Regions from separate parts of the Congregibacter litoralis KT71 genome, predicted to be linked through region 2. Evidence: predicted binding sites of a transcription regulator. Region 2 holds the regulator's gene; the other holds the start of a gene.
The links. The regulator PhoB, encoded in region 2, activates phosphate uptake and scavenging genes when phosphate is short. The targets are predictions, from matches to a motif close to TGTCATAAANNTGTAACA.

Region 1: KT71_RS15850 (choice-of-anchor I family protein) is a predicted target of PhoB. The motif match lies at 4,866-4,883, and genes of this name have one in related genera.

Annotation. Positions count from the first base shown of each region.
Region 1 is NZ_CM002299.1:3,495,765-3,503,618, reverse strand. It holds gene KT71_RS15870 (SDR family oxidoreductase) at 1-567, opposite strand, end outside; gene KT71_RS15865 (AEC family transporter) at 647-1,558, opposite strand; gene KT71_RS15860 (NAD(P)H-dependent flavin oxidoreductase) at 1,597-2,568, opposite strand; gene KT71_RS15855 (hypothetical protein) at 2,691-2,894, shown strand; gene KT71_RS15850 (choice-of-anchor I family protein) at 2,954-4,810, opposite strand; gene KT71_RS15845 (acylase) at 4,978-7,209, shown strand; gene KT71_RS15840 (alpha/beta fold hydrolase) at 7,214-7,854, shown strand, end outside.
Region 2 is NZ_CM002299.1:1,943,095-1,950,948, reverse strand. It holds gene KT71_RS08970 (ABC transporter permease subunit) at 1-1,385, opposite strand, end outside; gene KT71_RS08965 (PstS family phosphate ABC transporter substrate-binding protein) at 1,378-2,286, opposite strand; gene phoR (phosphate regulon sensor histidine kinase PhoR) at 2,283-3,557, opposite strand; gene phoB (phosphate regulon transcriptional regulator PhoB) at 3,554-4,264, opposite strand; gene KT71_RS08950 (transglycosylase SLT domain-containing protein) at 4,364-4,993, opposite strand; gene ligA (NAD-dependent DNA ligase LigA) at 4,990-7,014, opposite strand; gene zipA (cell division protein ZipA) at 7,023-7,854, opposite strand, start outside.

The DNA.
Region 1 (7,854 bases), 1.6 Mb from region 2:
ACCCATGTCTGTGACCACCCAGCCCGGGTGCATGGCGATGGCGATGATCGCCTTCTCCTTAAGATCGATGCTGGCATTCTTCATGATCGCGTGGAGGCCGGCCTTGGAACTGCGGTAGCTGTACAGCCCGCCGCTGTTATTACCGCCGATGCTGCCCAGGGTGCTCCCCATGCCGACAATCACTTTTTTCTCGCTGGCTGCCACATGATCGGCGAAGGCCTGAATCAACATCGCCGGCGCGACGACATTGATATTCATCACATGCTGGAATTCCTCGGCTTTCAGAGTTCCCAGTCCCGTTCGTTCTGCCATGACGCCGGCATTGAGAATCAGGACGTCGATGGCGGTGCCCCGCAAGGTGTCAGCCAGTTCCGCGATGGCGTCCGTATCGCCGACATCCAGTTTATAAAGCGTTACGCAGGGTTCTGCGGCGGCGAGGGCTTTCGCTTCCACAGCATTGTCAGGGTCCCGGCAGGTGCCCAGGACCGTCCATCCCGCGGCGGCGTACTGGCGGATAAATTCCAGACCCAGACCGCGATTAACCCCTGTTATCAGAACTGTCGCCATAAGAAGGTTCTCCGCAAATAGTGCTGACGCACCCTCCAGTACTTGAGGGGCCAGGTCAAGGGCAGCCACTGAACACGCTTCATTGCAGCACAATACCCAGGGCTAGCGGAAGAAGGATCAGGGATGCGAGATTGCCTATAAGCACAATCGCCGCGACGCGCTGGGGATCCCGGGCGTAGCGCTCTGCAAACAAAAAGTTCATGACCGCCGGGGGAAGGGCGCCAAAGACAATGAGCATTGCCGTGTCCCGTTCATTGAGTCCCAGCAATCGCGAGAAACCCCAAGCCAGGAGCATGCCAACGGCAGGCTTCAGAAAAGCGCCAACGAGGGGTGCGGTGAGGGCGTCAAAGCGGATTTCGCGCATGCGCACACCCAGGGCAAACAGCAGTAGCGGTACCGCCACGTTCCCCATGAGCTGCAGCGCCGCTACCAGGGGCGGCCAGACGGGAATACTCATGAGGGAGATGCCGAGTCCGGCAAATACGGCCAGGAGCGTGGGGTTGCGCCACAGGGTTTTGAGCTGTGCATCGCGATCGAGCATGTGCAGACCCACGGAGAAGTGCAGCACATTGGAGACGCTGTAGAGGATAACCGCCGCAGCCAATGCATCATCTCCCCAGGCCAGCACTGCCAGGGGAATACCGATGTTTGCGGAGTTGTTGAACATCATGGGCGGCACGAAGGTTCGCCACTCGATGCCCAGGACCTTGGCGAGGGGGCGGGCCATGAGCCCGCTACACAGAACGATGAGCGCCGCTCCGGCTGCCAGGCCGGCATAGCGCACCGGGTCAAAACTCTTGCTCATCATCGCGCCGAGAATCAGGGCAGGGACAAACACATCCATATTGAGGCGATTGGCCACGGACATTTCGGGATTGTGTTTGCGGCCGTAGAAGAAGCCGGCGATGACGATGGCAACAATGGGAAACAGAATGCCCGCGATGCGGGCAAAGGTTCCCAGATCAAGGAAGGAAGCGCCGGTGACGTTCATGGTGCGCTAAGCGCAACGTGGAGCAGTGGATAACTGAGCTACAGCATACCGCTCAGTCGCTGGCGGATCATGGCCTCGGCGTCCGCCATGATTCTGCTGATGAGCTCATCGCAGCTCGGGATGTCGTTGATCAGGCCCGCGACCATGCCGCAGGACCAGGCACCGCATTCCACGTCGCCCTCCATCATCACACGGGGGTAGACCCCTGCCACCTCTTCGGCGATATCACCAAACTCCAGATCCTTGCCTTTGGCTTTTTCTGTGGCGAGGATTTTCTCGACGGCGGGGTTGTTGAGCACCCGCTCGGTGTTGCGCAGGGGTCGCATCACCAGTCGCGTGTCCAGCTCTGTGGCCTGGAGGATTGCCTGCTTCACATTTTCGTGGACGGGAGCCTCCTTCGTGGCCAGGAAGCGCGTGCCCATGTTCATGCCCTCGGCGCCCATGGCCAGGGAGGCCACGAGGGAGCGAGCGTCCGCCATGCCCCCGGACGACACAAAAGGAATCTCAAGCTCATCGGCGGCCCGGGGCAGGAGAATCATATTGGGAATGTCGTCTTCGCCGGGGTGGCCGCCGCACTCGAAGCCATCCACGGATACCGCGTCACAACCGATTTTCTGGGCCTTGAGGGCGTGGCGTACCGCGGTGCATTTGTGAATTACCTTGACGCCGGCTTCCTTGAGCGCCGGCAGATACTCGGAGGGATTGTTGCCTGCGGTCTCTACCACCTTGACGCCACCGTCGATGATGACCTTGATGATGCCCGGATAGTCCGGAGCGTTGACCACGGGTAAAAACGTCACGTTTACGCCGAAGGGTTTGTCCGTCATCTCCTTGCAGCGGGCGATTTCATTGGCCAGATCCTCCGGCGTTTTCTGGGTGAGTCCCGTAATAATGCCCAGGCCGCCGGCGTTGGATACGGCAGCGGCGAGCTCCGCAAAACCGACATAGTGCATGCCGCCCTGGATAATCGGATGCTCAATGCCAAACATTTCCGTGATGCGCGTTTTCATGACCGGGTTCCCCTGAGAATATGACTGTGTTGTGACGCGAGAGGGCGCTATGCTGATTTATCCGGGTTGCTTATGCAATCTGCAATGAAGGGGTTTCTTACGATATGCACCGATCTCGGGTCATGGCGGCGTCTGTTGTAATGCTCACCTTGGGGTTCACGGGCTGCACGGGTGATTTACCACAGTCGGAGTTTCCTTGCCTGGTGGCTCAGGACCGCTACAACAGATTCAACGAGACCTATGTGTTTTCACCCATGGGCGATAAGGAGCGGGCGATGCGCTTTGCTCAGGAAGCGGAAGCTGCCTGCTTGCAAGATGAAAATTAGGCGAAAAAAAAACCCGCCTGGAGAAGTAGGCGGGGCTGCTTTAGCTGCTGTTAGGGGCCTTAGTCGCTACCGACGACCGTCACGCCAAAGATCGCCGTGGTGCCGCTGACCTCGTTGCCGACGATGAGAATGGGTTCGCCACTGGGGCTGTCATCGGCGGCGACAAACTTGATGGACTCGGGACCAAGATCACCCGCAGCGGAAAAGTCGCCCGCATCGACCAGATCGCCGATATCTACAGAGAAGTCCCGGGTGCTGATGTACTGCACGAACTCCGCGGACTGGGGGTTGCTGATGTCGTAGACCATGATGCCTCCGACGCGCTCGAGAGCGATGAAGGCATAGGTGTTGCCGCCGATGGTAGCAACTTCCACAGCCTCGGGCTCAGGCCCTTTGTCGTCGGAACGATCATCGCCCTCGTTGTCATCGTTGCTGGCATTAAAGCCCTCGCCGAGACGCTGGGCCGTGATCAGTTCAAAGTCACTGCCACTGTCAAAAACCAGGGCACCGGTGCTGCCCTCCCAGATGGAGAAGGAGCGGGCGCCGTAGCTGTAAAGTGCTTCATAGCTGCAGCTGGCATCGGGCTGCCCGGTGGTAGCCAGATCACTGCAGCCGGTCACGCCCTGATCAACGACAATCTTGATACGACCGAGGTTTTCGTTCTGGAGCAGGGTTTCCAGGTCGGGAGCGAAGCGGCTGAGGTTGCCCAGCTCAACGGTCGCGCCCACATCCAGAAGATCGCCCGCGCGAATCTCGTCGAGGTAGTGGAAGCAATCACCGTCGTCAAAATCAAAGCCGCCCTGGGCCGTGCAGTCGGCCTCGTCGCTGGCATCGGTCAGGTACTCCCGGGCATCGCCCTCGTTGGCCGTAACCAGATAGGTGCTGCCCGCATAGTCATAGCTGGTGATCGTGTCGGGCATGAACAGTCCGCGCAGGGGCCAGCTTTGGAGATTGGCACCACCGTCGCGGTTGCTCGCATCCAATTCGTTGCCGATGAGACCGTGATCCTTGTAACCCAGTCCCAGAACGGCGGAGATTTCTGCGCCGGCGATATCAACCACCGCCACGGCGTTGTTTTCCTGGAGAGCGACCCAGGCGGTGCTGCTGTCCGAAGACACGGTGAGGTATTCCGGCTCGAGGTCCTGAGCAACACTGGCTGCCTTGGCCGAGATTCGCACCCCGCTGCCCAGAGACTTGCTGCCGCCGCTGTTAAACGCCGTGAAATCCAGCATAGTCACATCCGCCTGGGTGACGGCAGACACGCCGCCTGAGACGTCAATGAGGCTGACGCTGCCTTCGGGGTCAACACTGTAATCGCCATTGGGCTCGCCTTCGTTGGCGACCAGTACGCTGTTGCCATCGGGTGTAAAGGTCACCATGTCGGGAAGCGCGCCGACCTCGACGGCAGAGAGGAATGTGCCGTCGGTCTGATAGAAAGCGATGTAACCGTTGTCTTGCTTGGTGTCTGCCTCGATGGCAACGGCCAGGGCGCCATCGGAGACGGCTACGCTGTTTGCAGCGCCGAGGGCAGAGGCATCGGCCAGGTCGGCAATCGCCCCCGCAACGTCTGCGGCCACGTCAAGGGAGCTGGCAAGAGTCGGGGTCGAAGGCGAACTGATGTCGATAACATCGATTTGTCCGGAGTTTGCATTGACCACGAAGGCCTGCTCGGTGGCGGGGTCGTAGTCAACGATCTCTGCGGCGGACTCATCGAACTCCGCTGTTTCATAACGGCCCAGAAAACTCAGGGCTATGGTGCTGGCACTGCTGCTTGAGCCGTCCGTGCCAGGCTCGCCTGCAGGGCCCGCGGGTCCGGCCGGGCCCTGGGCGCCATCGGCACCGTCGTCGCCCTCGCAACCCGCTAGACTCAGAGGTCCGATAAGGGCAAGACTGATTAGTAAACGTTTGTAGGACATGCGTTAACTCCCTTCCGATGGGGCCCGATGCGGGCGAAAGCAAAGATGACAAGCCTGTGGCAGCTGCATGACAGATTGATGAAGAAAATGCGGCGAAACGGTGACGTTTTTGTGACGCTTCGGTGATAACGTGATGTTTTTGTAGCCCGTAAACAGTGAGTGGATTTATGCGTTTTTCTGCAGTGTTCCGTTGGTGGGTCGCCCTCTGCACCGTTGTGGTGCTCACGGCCTGTGAGAGTGAGAAAAGTGTTGCCGTGGATCCTGAGCTTGCGCGTCTCGAGGCGCGTGCTGCGGCCGTCACTATCATCCGGGATGATTACGGTGTGCCCCACATTTACGCCAAGACCGATGCGGACGCGGTGTTCGGCCTGCTGTATGCCCAGGCGGAGGATGATTTTCCGAGAGTGGAGCGCAACTATTACTGGGCGATCGGCCGCCTGGCGGAAGCCGAGGGGGAGGCCGCGCTTTTCAGCGACCTCCGCGCCCGGCTGTATATGTCCACGGACGAAGCGAAAGCCGCCTACGCCAAGGCGCCGCCATGGCTTCAGGCCCTCTGTGACGCATTTGCCGATGGATTGAACTATTACCTGGCGACACATCCGGAGGTGACGCCCAAGGTCCTCACCCGCTTTGAGCCCTGGATGCCCATGTTCTTTTTCGAGGGCTCTATCGGCGGTGATATCGAGCAAATTCCGCTTGATGGTATCAAGGCTTTTTACGGCGAAGGGCGCTCCATCGCCCTAGCGCAATTGGAGCAGGCGCGGGAGCCGACGCTGGGCTACGAACAGCATCTGGGTTCCAACGGCTTTGCCATCGCCGGTGAGCACACGCGCTCCGGCAATGCCATGCTGCTGATCAATCCTCACACCTCGCTGTACTTTCGCGGTGAGGTCCACGTGGTGAGTGAGGAGGGCCTGAACGCCTACGGCGCCGTCACCTGGGGGCAGTTTTTTGTCTACCAGGGTTTTAACGAACACACGGGCTGGATGCATACCTCCACCGGTGTGGATTTTATGGACGAGTTCGTCGAAGAGATTGTCGAGGATGCTGATGGTGCTGACGGCGCCTTGATGTATCGCTATGGCGATGAATTGCGGCCCGTTGAGGTGTCAGAAGTCACCCTGCGCTACAAAACCGCCGATGGCATGGCGGAGCGAACCTTCCCCCGTTACCGCACGCACCACGGTCCCATTACCCATATGCTCGACGGTCAATGGGTTGCGACCCGGATCAACTGGGATCCCGTGACGGCACTGGAGCAGTCCTACGTGCGTAGCAAGAAATCCGGTCTTGAGGGTTTCAACGAGATGATGGATTTGCGCACGAATTCCTCCAACAACACCGTGTATGCCGATTCATCGGGCAACATCGCCTACTACCACGGCAACTTCATCCCCCGGCGCAATACGCAGTTTGATTTTTCCAGGCCGGTGGACGGTAGCAATCCCGCGACGGACTGGCAGGGCCTGCATACGGTGGATGAGATTGTCACCGTGATCAATCCCGAGAACGGCTGGCTGCAAAACTGTAACTCCACACCCTTTACCGCAGCGGGAGCGTTCAGTCCCAGGCGTGAGGATTATCCGGTGTACATGGCACCCGATAAAGAAAACTTTCGGGGCATCCATGCGCAGCAGGTATTAGAGGGTGTTTCTGATCTAACGCTGGAGGGGCTTCTTGATCTGGCCTACGACAATTACCTGCCGGGATTCGAGGTCCTGATCTCCGGACTGATTGAGGCTTATGACGCCGGGGGAGACCCCTATCCTGAGCTGGCAGCCCCCATTGCCGCTTTGCGGGATTGGGATAGGCGTACCCGCGAAGATTCCGTCGCCATGTCCCTGGCCCAGTTTTACGGTATGCAGTATCGGGAGGATGGCGCGAATCCCCGGGGGCTCCGGCGCATGGCGCTGATTAACTATTTCGGCCAAGAGTCGCCTCTCGATGAGCGGCTTCGCGTGTTTGCGTCGGCGGTAAAACGCCTGGAAAACGATTTCGGTCAGTGGAACACCCCCTGGGGGGAGATCAACCGCTTCCAGCGATTATCGGGGGATATCAATCTCAGTTTTGATGACGATAAGCCCAGCCTCCCCGTGGGTCTGGCGTCGGGAGACTGGGGCGCCCTCGCGTCTTACCGGGCCGTGGGGCGAAACACAAAACGTCTGTACGGGGTCTCCGGCAACAGCTTTGTCGCGGTAGTGGAATTCGGTGACCGGGTGCGCGCCAAAAGTATTCTCGCCGGCGGCCAGAGCGGCGATCCCGAGTCCCCGCATTTTTACGATCAGGCTCAGCCCTATATTGATCGGGAGTTTAAGGACGTGGCCTTTTATCGCGAGGATGTAGACGCCCGGGCGGTACGCCGCTATCACCCGGGTGAACGGCTGCAGGGCACAGACTGACGCGGTGTCTGTGTCTCTGAAGCTCACGATCGGGCTGCTTGTTCTGCTCCTTGTCGCCGTTGGAGCCCTGTGGACCCCCGATAAGAGTCGTTCGGTACTCGAGGCCCGATACCTGCAGGGCGGGGAGGACCTCCGGGAGGTGGATGGCGTGCGTCTCCACCTGCGGGTTTCCGGTCCCCCGGACGCGCCGGCGCTGTTCCTGCTTCACGGCTTCGGGGCAAGCCTCCATACCTGGGACGCCTGGGCCCGGGCATTGGAGGACCGGTACCGTGTGATTCGCATGGACCTGCCTGGAGCCGGACTGTCTCACCCGGACCCCTCGGGCGATTACTCCGATGAGCGAACCCTGGCGTTGATGGCGGCGATCATGGAGGACCTTGCGGTGGCCAGGGTCGTCTTGATCGGTAACTCCATCGGTGGGCGGCTTGCCTGGCGCTTTGCGGCGGCCTATCCCGGGCGGGTCTCCGGTCTCGTGCTTATCTCTCCCGATGGCTTCGCCAGCGAGGGCTTCGAATACGGTAAAGCCCCGGAGGTGTCTGCCATGACAGAGCTCATGCGCTATACGCTGCCGCGGTTTTTGCTGGAGATGAGCCTGCGGCCCGCCTACGGCAATCCCGAGATCCTTACGGATGCCGTGGTATCGCG
Region 2 (7,854 bases):
ATGGGGAGCAGATAATCCACCAGCAGCGGAGCCAGCCACAGACCGGCGACAAAACCCAGGACTACCGTAGGGAAAGCCTCAAGCATCTCTATGCTCGGCTTAACACGGTTGCGAATTCGGGGCGGTAAAAAATAGCCGGTGTATACCGCTGCGCCCAGGGACAGGGGAATAGCCAGGAGCATGCCGTAGATCGCTGCCTTGAAAGTGCCGTAGAGCAAAGGCGAAAGGCTGAGCTTTGACAGGACTCCGATCGCGGCACCGTCGGGATGCCAGTACTGTCCCGGCGCATCGTAGCCACCAAACCATTGAGCAAGCCAGAGACTTCGCCATCCCGTTTCTGGCGACGGGTTTCTAAGCCTTACGCGCACCCGCTCCGTGTCCGTCAGCCGGTAAAGAACGTTGTCATCGACATCCAGGCCAAGGTCTCCCGGACCCTTGAGCGCGGGGACAATCTCCCGGAGCAGTTCCTCCTTGCTACTGGGCACCTGCACCAGAAGCTCGCCCTCTTCGCCGAAGAAGTAGACCACGCGGCGCCGGTCTTCACTCACCAGACCACGCACATTGATGGGCGCTACCCAGGGTTCGCCCAATAAAGGAAAATCCGCGCGCGCCGTATCAAAGCGATACACCCGGTTATCCTCATCGACCAGTAAAAGGGTTTCATGATTGGGCCCCCAGGCGAGATGTTTTGCAACACTTTGAACCCGGGGAAGTTGCCCTTGCACGAGACTCTTCGAAGGGGCGCCGGGAGTCCAGCGAAGATAGGATCGGTCCTTGACGACCACCACCAGACCAGACCCGGCGTCCACCTGAACGACTCCCGAGGAGAACTCTAGCGCCATCAACCTATGGCGCTTTGCCACGCCGGACGATGGGGCGGGCCTGTCGAGCTCTCCCGCGTGGAGCACTCCCTGTTGGTCAAAAAATGCGTAGAGCAGACGCTCGCCCCTGGCGTCAACTGCCAGACTGGCAGGCAGCGCGCCGCTAACACCTATCGTTGCCTGCACCTCAAGAGTCTCGGGCCGATTATTATCGCCACCCAGACCCGCCGGTGGAATCGCAAAAACTTCCAGGGTGTCGGCCCGTAAACGAACCGCGTGTTGCCCGGCGCGGCGCACCTCGCCAGAGGCGCCCCTTGCACCTTCTGGCAAAAGAAAGCGCCGTTCGCCGGCAAAAACCAAGGATGAGCGCTTGGCAGGCAGCGTTTCCGTGGACACAGCCTCGATCCTGGTGACACTCGCAAGGGGCATGGCCACGTACAAGAGATAAGCCAGAATCAGGAGAATCATGATGATCACAGCGCCACCGGCGGCAGCGATAGCCACCGTGGCCATACGATCCCGGGCGCGCCGCCGAGCGGCAATTCTGAATGGGGTCTCAGTCACGGGACAAACCCAGGCGGACACGCAGCTCCCCGCGCTCCGCAAGGGGCAGCGCCCCATAGCCCAGGCGGGCCACTTCACGCTGTCCTTCGGTGCTGAAAACAATTTCCAGAAAAGCCGCGGTCAGCGCGTCCACGGGCGCGTCCGGTGGGCGATTGATGTAAACAAACAGACGTCGGGCGAGCACCGCCTCATCCACCCCGCCGCTGTCGAGAACGCGCAGTCGTTTAACACTCGCATTGAGAAAGCCCGCACTCGCGTAGCCGATGCCATAGGCATCCGTGGCTACGGCACGTACGACGGCTGAAGAACCCACCAGGCGATTCAGCTGCGTCGCAAAATCTCCGGTACACAGCACCTGGCGACGAAAAACACTGTAGGTACCCGATGCGGCGCTTCTACCATAGGCACTGATCACGCGCTGATTCCATGGCGCTCCCAGGCCCAATTCACCCCAGGAGCGAATGGCCTGAGGATATCCGCAGCGCCGCGTCGCGGAAAACACCGCATCCAGTTGCGCTGTGGTGATGCTATCCAGGGGGTTGTCTCTATGCACGAAAACCGCCAAGGCGTCCTGGGCGACAGGCACCGCCGTGGGTGGATATCCATATTTTCGCGTAAATGCGCTGAGCTCCTCGGGAGACATGGGCCGGCTCATGGGACCGATATTCGCCGTGCCCTGAACCAGCGCCGTGGGCGCTGCCCCGGACCCAATGGCACGGACCTGCGCCGACACACCGGAGTGCCGCGCCGTCAACATCTCTGCCCAAATAGAAGTAAGAGACCCCATGGTGTCGGAACCCGTACTGACCACCTTGCCGGAGAGGGGCTCAGCAGCTTGTAGTGGGGCCCCAAAACAGGCGTACAGCGCCAGGGCAAAGGAGAGACGAAAGCGGTATTTCACAACGGAAAGTGTAACGCGAAGCGGCTCCCACGTCCGGGTTCACTCTCAATGATCAGCTCCGCTCGATGGCTTGCCGCAACGTGCTTTACAATGGCCAGACCCAGCCCCGTACCACCGGTGCGCGCATTGCGACTTTCGTCGACGCGGTAAAAACGCTCGGTGATTCTCGCGATGTGCTCCTCCTCGATACCAACGCCGGCATCCACAACATTCAACACCAGCGCGCCATTGCCGTGAACCCAGCTGACACGCACAGGCTTGTCATCTTCGCTGTACTTGAGTGCATTGATGACCAGGTTGGACACAGCACTGCGGAGCTCGCGATAGTTGCCCTTCACCGTGTCCTGGGTCTCCACTTCCAAAACTACGAGACGATCGGGGTGGCTGGAGCGTAGCTCCTCGCGAAGCTCTTCAAGCATGGCAACCATGTTGACGTCTTCCGTCTCACGATCCTCGCTCACGGTTTCGATGCGACTGAGCCACAGCAGGTCCGTCAGGAGGTTCTCCATTCGCTGAACCTGCATATCCATTTGCGCTGCAGCTTTCTGAAAGCGCGGATCCTCGAACAACTCGCTGGAGACCAAGGTGTCCAGATATCCCTTGAACACCGTCAGGGGCGTTCTCAGCTCATGGGACACATTGCCTACGAAGTCCCGACGCATCTGCTCCATCTGCACGACCCGGGTCACGTCGCGGAAAAACAGCAGAAAGTCTCCGCCGGCAAAGGTCGTGATCTCAACCTGCAATATCTGCCGACTATTGCGGTCGTTAGGGATTTGCAGGGGCTGCTGGAAATCGCCATTTAAAAAGTAATCGTGAAACGCCGGCCAGCGGAGGAGGTTCAAGACCGGCTGGCCGCGATCCCGGGGGTACTGAAGCCCCAGAAGACCTTCCGCGGCGTCGTTAGACCACTCGATGGCGCCACTCTGAGTGAGGATCAGCACGCCATCGCGCATGGACGCGAAGGAACTTCTCAGGTAGTCAACGGTGGACTGGAGGCGACCACGGGCCTCACGGTTTTCCCGTTGCAGACCGTAGATGGTGTCATAGACGAGACCCCAGATGCCTCCACTCTCCGGTGGCGGCTGATCAGGGTCCTGAAGCCACCGACGCATGAGCCAGAGTTGCCAGAGCCAGATACCGGAGAGCACGCTGAGCCCGATGCACAGCATCTCGAGGGTGTAGCCCGTAACCCAGCCAAGGACGCCCGAGGCGGCCAGAACCAGCAGCAGCTTCCGTAATTCAGCACGCCAGCTGCCCGCGAGACTCAACCGGCGGGTACTCCCCGGGAAGAGAAGCGATAGCCCGTGCCCCGCACGGTCTGAATCAGACCGCTATAGTCCTTGCCCTCTACCTGCAGGGCCTTGCGCAAGCGGCGGATATGCACGTCCACGGTGCGCTCCTCGACATAAACGTTTGCACCCCACACCTGATCGAGCATCTGATTGCGACTGTAGGCGCGCTCGGGGTGGGACATAAAAAACTGCAGTAGATTGAATTCCGTGGGCCCCATATCCAGGGGTTCATCAGCGAGGTACACCCGCCGGCTTTTGCCATCGAGTACCAGTTCGGAGACCTGCATACGATCAGCGCTCTCACCCACCCCGGAGCGTCGCAGGAGCGCCTTGATGCGGGCGATGAGTTCCCGGGGCGCGAAGGGCTTGGTGATGTAGTCATCCGCGCCGACTTCAAGGCCCTGAATCACATTGTCCTCGGCGGTTTTTGCCGTCAGCATGATCACGGGTATCTCCTGCGTCGTATCGTCGCGCTTGAGCCGCCGCAGCAGTTCAATACCGCTGCCTCCCGGCAGCATCCAGTCCAGGAGCACAATATCCGGCCGTTGATCGACAACAATGGCGTGAGCATCCTGAATGTTATCCGCCTCAAGGCAGCGGTAATCGACGATTTCCAGCGCCATGCGCAACATGTCGCGAATCGCAAACTCATCATCCACCACCAGTACCGTTCGCTCACTCATCCCTGTTCTCCCGCAGGCCTGCTGAAGCGGTGAATCTTGCAACCCGCAGATGACACAAAGATGACAGACACGGTCTTTTTGGACACAAAAACGTCACAATCAAAACCAGGGAAACCACCCTCTATCCTCCTCCAGACGCTCCCGACAAGCCCCGAGCTGCCGCTCGTAGCGTATAGATCGGTCTGACACTTTGCGGGCGACACCAAGGAGCCAGTCCTTGGAGCGATAGGTGCCGCGCTCATAACCCCCGTGACCCTCGTGGTAAGCAAGGTACAGCCGGTAAGCGTCGTTTTTCTGGATGCCGTTTCGGCGAAACGACTGATTGTTGTACCAGCCGACAAAATCAATGGCATCGCCAAAATCATCTCGGTCTGCACCGTAACGACCGGCGGAGCGCTTATAGCCCTCCCAGGTAGACGCCAGGGCCTGACTGTAGCCGTAAGAGTCCGAGGGACGGGGGCCGGGTATAAAGCCGAGGATCTTCTTCCGAGGCGGCTTGGCGTTGGCAACAAACCGCGACTCCTGATGGATGATGGCCATCATCACGGCGATGGTACTACCCCAGGCCTTTTCTGCGTCCCGCGCATCATCGTACCAGCCCCGCTTGTCATCAAAAATGTTGCAGATATTGTCAACATCCGCCGGTGGAGAGGTCGCGCAGGCACTGACGAGGAAAAGCAGCACCAGGGTCATGATGAGATACGACGATGCCCCGGCGGACGCTGTCATGGAGCCGCCGCCTCCAGGCGGGTCAGAAACTCCGCTTCGCTGATCACCTCAACCCCGAGGGATTCTGCTTTGCTCAGCTTGCTACCGGCTCCCGGTCCGGCGAGAAGCACCGTCGTCTTCCCCGACACGGATTTGGCAGTGCGAGCACCCAGAGCCCGCAACGCTGCCTCGGCCTCATCACGGGACTGGCTCTCAAGCTTGCCACTGACCACCCACACCTGGCCGTCGAGAGCGCCGCCGACCTCCGGGGCCACGGCAACGGCAGGCCAGGCAATCCCCGCCTCGAGGAGTCGCCGCAACACGCCCAGATTGGCATCCGCGCGAAAAAACCCGTGCACATGCTCGGCGACCACAGGACCGACGTCGGGCACCTCCAGCAAATCGTCGAGATCCGCGCCGCTGAGGGCTTCGAGCGTGCCAAAGTGATTGGCCAGGGCAAGGGCCGTGGCTTCTCCCACCTCGCGGACACCCAGAGCAAAAATGAAACGCGGGAGCGTGGTCTGTCGACTGGCATCAATCGCCGCTAACAGTTTGGCCGCGGACTTCTCACCCATGCGCTCCAGGGACAATAAAGCTCCCTGCTCAAGTTTGAAGAGGTCCGCTACATCCCGCACCAATCCCCGGTCCACGAGTTGCTCAACGATCTTTTCACCCAGGCCGTCGATATCCATAGCCCGTCGACTGGCGAAATGACGCACGGCCGCCTTCAACTGCGCCGCGCAAACCAGTCCACCGGTACAGCGCAGGGTAGCTTCGCCTGCCACGCGTTCCACAGGCGACTGGCATACGGGACAGCTGGGAGGTGCATCAATGGGCGCAGAAGACTCCTCTCGCCGCTCCGCGATCACCGACACCACCTGGGGAATCACGTCACCGGCACGCCGCACAACCACGCTGTCACCGTGGTGAAGGTTCAGGCGCGCAATTTCATCCATGTTATGCAGCGTGGCGTTGCTGACGGTAACGCCCCCGACAAATACCGGCTCCAGTCTTGCTACCGGTGTGATCGCGCCGGTCCGGCCCACCTGAAACTCAACACCGGTCACTTTCGTCACCGCCTCCTGAGCGGGAAATTTTCGCGCAATGGACCAACGGGGAGCCCGGGCGACAAAGCCCAGCTCACGCTGCGCCGCAAAGTCATTCACCTTGTACACGATGCCATCAATGTCAAAGCTCAGGGCATCCCGCTCGTCCCCCAGGCGATGGAAATAGTCGATACAGTCATCCAGACCCGACAGACGTTCGGCATAGCGACTGATGGGAACCCCCCAGCTCGCAAACAGCTGCAATACATCCCAGTGCGATCCCGGCCAGCCCTCTTCGGGATGCTGGCCCGATGCATAGGCGCAAAACTCCAGGGGCCGCCTCGCGGTGATTTTTGAATCCAGCTGGCGCAGGGACCCCGCCGCCGCGTTCCGCGGATTCACAAAGGGTTTTTCGCCATGGCGCCGGGCATGCTCATTAAACGCCTCGAAGCCTGCGCGAGGCATAAAGATCTCACCGCGGATCTCCACAAGCGCGGGGCAGCTCGCTCCCCGAAGCTTCAGGGGCACGGAGCGGATGGTGCGCACGTTGAGCGTGATGTCCTCCCCATAGGTGCCGTCGCCGCGGGTCGCGGCTCGCTCCAGAAGTCCCTCGCGATAAATAAGACTGACCGCAATGCCATCGAGCTTAGGCTCAGCAACCAACTCCGGAACGCTGTCTACGTCCAGGCGATCAACCACCCGTTTGAGAAACGCCGCCAACTCTTCATCACTGAAGGCATTGTCGAGAGACAACATGGGCATGGGGTGCTCGACGCTGGAAAACGCACTCAGGGGGGCAGCGCCCACTCGCTGCGTCGGCGAGGAAGCGTCCCGCAGCTCCGGATGCGCCTCTTCCAGGGTCTGCAGCTCCCGTAGGGCCCCGTCGTATTCCTGGTCCGGAACCGTCGGCGAATCGAGGATGTAGTACTCGTGATTCCAGCGTTCCAGCTGCTCCCGCAGGCTGTGGACGCGGTTCCTGATGTCATCCCCGGGCATGGTGATCCCTAGCCCCGTTGGGCAAGTAGCCGACGTTCGAGTTCGCGGATCTGCTGCCGGGAATGCTCGACGGCCTGCTGGGTGAGAACGCTGCGGGATTCATCGAGGAGCTCGCCCCCAAGGTTACGCGCCACTACCCGGGCGGTCTCGAGCATGTAATCGAAGGCCTGGATCATATCCTCCGGCCCGGGGAGCGTAATGAAAAATACCAGACCCCGGGTCTGCATGGCATCCATGTTGTCGATGTCGAACACGCCGGGCTGGAGCATATTGGCGACGCTGAACTGGATAGGGCCGCGCCCCGCCTGCTGCTCATGACGATGAAAGAAATTCATATCGCCAAAGCGCAGATCGCAGGCCAACAGGATCTCGAGAATGTCCTTGCCGGAAAAACCATCCGTGTCCCGCGACATCACGTGGAGGATAATCACCTCCGTCTCTATGTCGCCGCCTGCCCCGTCGGCTCCCGCAACGCTGGGCGTCTCCTCTTCCTCGGGAATATCGTTTAGCCAGTCCAGATTGCTGGGTTCGTCATTATCGGCGCGCATGCCGTCCAGGGATACCTCGGCATTATCGCCGCGCCCGGAGGCTGCGGAGGCCGATCCTGCCTCATCCGCATTTGCGGGTTTCCTGCCGCCGACGGGCTCTTTGTTCTGCGCAGCCGGCACGGTCCTTTGCGCTGTGCTTTTTGGGGTAACAACAGCGTCTTCGCTCTCACCCCCACTCGCTTCACCCTTTCCACTCTCTTCACTCTCGTCTTCATTACGACGAGGGTTGTCGCTGGAAGGGCCGAGGCCGTCGCTGCCCAGGAGGTCTTCGCGGCTCACGATGCGCGCGCCG